2 regions of the Paenibacillus sp. 1182 genome follow, and region 2 is predicted to be linked to the other one. Evidence: riboswitches for the same ligand, from Rfam matches in the RefSeq annotation. Region 2 holds a riboswitch; the other holds the start of a gene.
What was found. Region 2 has a riboswitch for thiamine pyrophosphate ahead of JOD82_RS11720 (ABC transporter substrate-binding protein). Riboswitches for the same ligand answer to the same signal wherever they lie in the genome.

Region 1: it holds a riboswitch for thiamine pyrophosphate, as region 2 does, so the genes downstream of both, thiC (phosphomethylpyrimidine synthase ThiC) here and JOD82_RS11720 (ABC transporter substrate-binding protein) in region 2, are expected to answer to the same signal.

What each region holds. Positions count from the first base shown of each region.
Region 1 covers NZ_JAFICR010000005.1:421,278-424,408, forward strand. Annotated here, with positions in the region: gene JOD82_RS13305 (IclR family transcriptional regulator) at 10-753, shown strand; TPP riboswitch at 909-1,021, shown strand; gene thiC (phosphomethylpyrimidine synthase ThiC) at 1,209-3,053, shown strand.
Region 2 covers NZ_JAFICR010000005.1:57,291-60,421, reverse strand. Annotated here, with positions in the region: gene JOD82_RS11730 (bifunctional 2',3'-cyclic-nucleotide 2'-phosphodiesterase/3'-nucleotidase) at 1-675, opposite strand, end outside; gene JOD82_RS11725 (pyridoxamine 5'-phosphate oxidase family protein) at 898-1,332, opposite strand; TPP riboswitch at 1,602-1,711, shown strand; gene JOD82_RS11720 (ABC transporter substrate-binding protein) at 1,906-2,949, shown strand; gene JOD82_RS11715 (hypothetical protein) at 2,957-3,131, opposite strand, start outside.

The sequences.
Region 1 (3,131 bases), 360 kb from region 2:
GGTTCACGAATGGAAGACCGTAAATTAACCGTTCGCGCTGTAGAGCGTGCACTTGATATATTGCTGTGTTTTACCGCAGATTCGGATCTTGGCCTAACGGAGATTGCCTCCAAAATTGGTCTACATAAAAGCACGGTTCATCGGCTGCTGACTACGTTGGAGGATCGGGGCTTTGTCGTTCGGAATGCCGAAACGGAAAAATATCGACTTGGCTTCCGCATTTGGGAGCTATCCACACATTTGTCCCAAAGTGACGAGCCGGCGGTGTTGTTACAGCCTGCAATGGAAGGACTGCGTGACCGTCTGGGCGAAACGGTCAGCTTGTACTTACGGGACGGCAGCATGCGTATTCGCATACAAGCCGTGCAGAGCAATCAGGCGATCCGCAGGGTTGCGCCTGTGGGTGCGCGTATGCCGCTGGCTGTAGGAGCCTCCAGTAAGGTGCTGGCTGCCTTTATGCCGCCGCAGGAGCTGGAAGCCCTGCTAAGCGGGAATGAATGGCCGCCCTCGGTAGACGCGGAGGTCTATAAAGCCCAGCTGCAGGACATTCGCGAGAAGGGCTATGCGACCAGCTATGAAGAACGGGAGCCAGGGGCCGCTGCTGTGGCAGCACCAATTGTGAACCGGAAGGGACAGGTCACTGCGGCTTTATCTGTATCCGGTCCGGTCAGTCGGCTTGCACCCGAGACGCTACATGACTTTGCTCCGATTTTGATCGAAGCGGCGAAGGAAATGGGGCTTATGCTTCCGTAACAAGAATGAATGCAGTTGAAGCAAGCAAAGTGATTTGGTGAGGAGCGTCTTCTTGCTAAATGGAACCTAGAAGGGTTGCCAAAGCCATAAATTTGAAGTAGTCTGATAAGGATGGCGGGATGTCTGTTATGTCCGCCTCATGTGAATAGAAGTATCGCAGTTACTGGGGGAGCCTGTAATGCCGGGCTGAGATGGAATCGTGTAAGATTCCGGACCCTTTGCACCTGATCTGGATCATACCAGCGTAGGGAAGTAATCGGCCATTGAAATGTATACGCAGCTGCTGTCTACGGTGACGCATTGGAATAGGATTATTCCACATGTGCACGGTCTGGATAGCTGCCTCGTTAGATTAGCCGGTTCCCTCGGGAACCGGCTTTTTTGCATAGATCAGCGCCACCCTGGGAATGGTTCCGGATCGGTGTGTCATTTCATCGAAACAGGAGGAATGGACAATGAAGCCGACAGAAGTAGAAGGAACAAAAGGAACAGAATTTAAATCAGCAGAAGTAAGGTTGGCAGGAACAAGGGAAGTTGGGGTAGAGAAGACAAACGGGGAGCAAGCCAGTGGGGTAACGCCCTTTCCAGGGAGCCGTAAGGTATATATTCAAGGCTCGCGGCCGGACATTGCCGTCCCAGAGCGGGAAATTGCTCTTCATCCTACACATACGCCGCAGGGCACGGAGCATCATGAGCCATTGCGTGTGTACGATACGAGCGGTCCCATGACTGACGAAGCCTATCAGGTCGATATCCGTCAGGGCCTGCCTCCATTACGGCGAGCTTGGGCACTGGAACGGGGCGATGTGGAGGCTTACGAGGGACGCGCCGTCAAACCGGAGGATAATGGACTGAAACCTGGCTCCAAACGGGAGACAGTTGAATTTCCCGGCGTGACCAACCGTCCGCTTCGTGCTTCGCAAGGTCGTACAGTGACGCAAATGCATTATGCACGGCAAGGGATCATTACGCCCGAAATGGAATTTGCGGCGATCCGCGAAGGGGTGGAGCCTGAGTTTGTACGGCAGGAATTGGCGGCTGGACGAGCCATTTTGCCTTCGAATATCAATCACCCGGAAAGTGAGCCGATGGTCATTGGGCGTCATTTTCACGTGAAGATCAATGCGAACATTGGTAATTCTGCGGTTACCTCCTCGATTGAGGAGGAAGTGGAGAAAATGACCTGGGCTGTGCGTTGGGGCTCGGATACAGTTATGGACCTATCCACAGGCCGTAATATCCATACCACACGTGAATGGATCATTCGGAATTCTCCTGTACCGATTGGAACTGTGCCGCTGTATCAGGCACTTGAAAAGGTGAACGGCGAAGCAGAAGCGCTGACGTGGGAGTTGTATCGCGATACGCTGATCGAGCAGGCGGAGCAGGGAGTGGACTATTTTACAATTCATGCGGGTGTATTGCTGCGGTATATACCGATGACGGCGAATAGAATGACGGGAATTGTGTCCCGTGGCGGGTCGATCATGGCAGCCTGGTGCCTTGCGCACCATCAGGAGAATTTTTTGTATACACATTTTGAAGAAATCTGCGAAATTATGAAAGCCTATGATGTGGCCTTTTCTCTCGGGGATGGTCTACGTCCAGGTAGTATCTATGATGCGAATGATGAAGCACAGTTTGCAGAGCTGGAAACGTTGGGCGAGCTAACGCAAATCGCATGGAAGCATGATGTTCAGGTCATGATTGAGGGGCCGGGACATGTCCCTATGCATAAAATCAAAGAGAATGTGGATTTGCAAATGGAGATTTGTAAGGAAGCTCCTTTCTATACCTTGGGACCGCTCACGACGGATATTGCCCCCGGATATGATCATATTACCTCAGCCATCGGGGCGGCGATGATCGGTTGGTTCGGGACGTCCATGCTGTGCTATGTTACGCCTAAGGAGCATTTGGGTCTTCCGAATAAGGATGATGTCCGTGAGGGTGTCATTACCTACAAAATTGCGGCACATGCTGCCGATCTGGCGAAGGGCCATCCACGGGCGCAGCAGCGGGATGATGCTTTGTCCAAGGCACGCTTTGAGTTCCGCTGGCGGGATCAGTTCAATCTGTCGCTTGATCCCGAGCGGGCCTTGTCCTACCATGATGAAACGCTACCAGCAGAGGGAGCCAAGGAAGCACATTTTTGCTCGATGTGCGGCCCCAAATTTTGTAGTATGCGCATCACGCAGGACATTCGCGCCTATGCAGCGGATAAGGGGCTGAACACCGAAGAAGCAGTGGCCGCTGGGATGCGTGAGAAGGCAGAGCAGTATCGGGATGGCGGTCAGTAAAACGAATGTGTGAGTTTAGGAACGCATGAATCAAAAAAAGCCGTGGTTCTCTACAGTCGATGTAGGAAACTACGGCTT
Region 2 (3,131 bases):
CACAATATCCTTCGTAACGACTTTATCCTTCAAATTGGCTTCATCCCACTGCATAATTTGAGGTGTGACCAGACCGATCACACCCACTCTGAGTGTATGCTCTTCGCCCTTCTCGTCCGTTACTGTTTTATCAAGAATCTGATAAGGGGTAAAATAATTCTTAGTAGCTTGGCCCCCTTTATCAACATAAACGTTCGCATTTACATAAGGAAAATCAGCTCCCTTGAGCGATTTGTCCAGAAAGTCGAGACCGTAGTTGAATTCATGGTTGCCCACTGTAGCTGCATCATAGCCCATCAGGTTCATCATCTTGTAGACCGGATGGACACCGCCTTCTTTCTCAAAGGTTTTGTTGCGGGCCATATAATCGCCTAATGGGTTGCCCTGCAGCAAATCACCATTATCGAACAGCATACTGTTTCTTGTTTCACTACGTGCCTTCTGGATCAAGCTAGCTGTACTAACCAAGCCATACTCGTTGGTTTCTTTGTCCGAATAGTAATCGTAGTTCATCAGGGACGCATGGATATCCGTTGTTTCCATGATCCGCAAATTCACCGTAGCGCTATCACGAGAATCACTAGCTGCCCAGGATGGAGCGGCTGAAAACACCAGCATGCTACAAGCTACAACTGCTGCTGTAAACCCTTTAAACCAATTTTTACGTAATAACAAAATATACCCCTCCTCATTAAGGTGTATGCCTCATATACATACTTTTGCACATATATGTAAGCCTTGAACTCACCATTTCTATTTTAATCCAACGCCAGACAAAAGAGTAGTCATTTACTTAAAATTATTTATGAAAAAATAATTAATTTTCTCAAACATAAAAAAACCAGCAAACCTCCTGAAAAAATTGGAGATTTACTGGCTTATCCATTTATATTCGTATTATTTCTTCCACACCTGGCGCTCCGTTTGCTGACCCACATACTCAATGCGAGTCGGATTCACGTCCAGAATGACATAATCGGGATCGTCCGGTCCGGAAAACCACTCCTTCAAGGAGTCGTTCCACACTTGTTTGCGTAGCCCCTCATCAGCTGTAATTTGGACGGTAGCCTCCACTTCAACAACTTCCTTCGTACCGCCAACCTCATAACCCAGCAGCAGATAAGCATTCGGATTGTCCTTTAGCTCATCCACTTTATGCGTTTTGCGATCTGTCGCCAGATGAATGTTCATTCCATCGTTAAAAAGGGCCATATAGCGTACTTTCGGTTTGCCACCCTCTACCGTACCTAACGTACAAAATTTGTTGTTATCCAAAGCCTTCACAATGGCTTGTTCCAGTTGGTTGCGATCCAATGTTTCCGTTTTACCCACAGTACAACAACTCCTTTTCACGAATTAGAATTCTCTACGCCATGCCATTGGGCACCAGCCCATCTGAACCTACCTGCGCAGCTGTTCTGAAAATAACATGACCGGATCGAATCGGATTGATTCATACTCATTTTCAGATCAAAGCTCACAGTAAAAGTGTACCCTGTCGTTCGGCAAATGAACCGTTATCTCTCCCTTCATGCTGGACAGACCTGCATTCAAAGCATATAATCGTCGTAGTAAACCCGAATAAATGAACCCATTAAACCATACAATGCCAGGGGTGCTGGAATCGGCCGGCTGAGAGTGTGTCCCAAGACACTGACCCTTACAACCTGATCTGGGTAATGCCAGCGTAGGAATGCTTAAGCAAGATGTGCCTTTTTTACATAGGACCATCCCTTACTTTGGTATATACAAGCGCAAGCGTCCCGGAAACTCGGGGCGCTTTTTTTGTTGAGGATTAAGTTGTTGGAAAGATCGCGTCCGGCAGATGTTATTTTTATGAAAATGGGAAACTTAAGCTGTCTGATTGGATGGATAACGGGTAATCAAAAGGAGAGAACACTAACGATGAAGCGCATGAAAATATTAAGCCTGGGACTGATCAGTCTGTGGCTCTTGGCCCTGACCCTGACCGCTTGCGGTGGAAGTCCCCCTACATCCCAAGAAGCGGCTTCCGCTACCGACACTCAAACGTCTACTCCGGCAAAGGGGCTCAAAGATGTTAAAATCGTGCTCGACTGGACACCCAATACGAATCATACGGGACTCTATGTCGCCAAGGACAAAGGATTTTACGAAAAAGCAGGTTTGAATGTCCAAATTGTTCAACCTGGTTCAGGCGGAGCCGATCAAATGGTTGCTTCTAATGCTGCACCTTTTGGTATCAGCTACCAAGAAGGCGTCACACAGGCCCGCACGCAAGGTGTGCCGCTTGTATCCATCGCTGCGGTGATTCAGCATAATACCTCAGGCTTCGCAGCCCCGGTAGATCGCGGAATTAAGAGCCCGAAAGATTTTGAAGGTAAAAAATACGGCGGTTGGGGCTCTCCCGTAGAAGAAGCGGTCATGAAATCCATCATGGATTCAGACAAAGGCGATGTGAGCAAAGTGAAGATCGTCAACATGGGCAATGCAGACTATTTTACAGCCGTGAAGCGGGATATCGACTTTGCCTGGATTTTCTACGCATGGACCGGAATCGAGGCCCAACTTCGAGATGAGCCATTGGATATGCTGTATGTAAAAGATTATTCCAAAAGCCTCGACTACTATACGCCTGTAATTGTGAGCAACGAACAGACGATAAAAAATGATCCCGAGCTGGTCAAAGCGTTCATGGACGCTACCGCCCAAGGCTATGAATACACTATCGCCCATCCGGAAGAAGCCGCGGACATCTTAAGCAAAGCTGTACCGGAGCTGGATAAAAAACTGGTACTTGCCAGCCAAAAATGGCTAAGCCCACGTTATCAGGATGATGCCGCGCAATGGGGCGTGCAAAAAGCGGAGGTATGGCAAAACTATTCGGACTGGATGTACGAACGCAAGCTGCTCAGCAAGCCTTTGGAAGTCGATAAGGCCTTCACAAACGACTTCTTGCCCAAGCGCTGACCATTTGTTAAACCACTAAATAAGACTGAACTAGAGAAGTGAACGAAGCGCCACTACGCAGTCGGATGATGCTTCCCATCGCTGTTGTACCCAGATTTCTCTTATGAATATCCAGAGGTTGAAATCTGGGTACAAAGGCGAATGCTAACGCTTGTACAGCACCATTCCGCCCACTTCGTTCT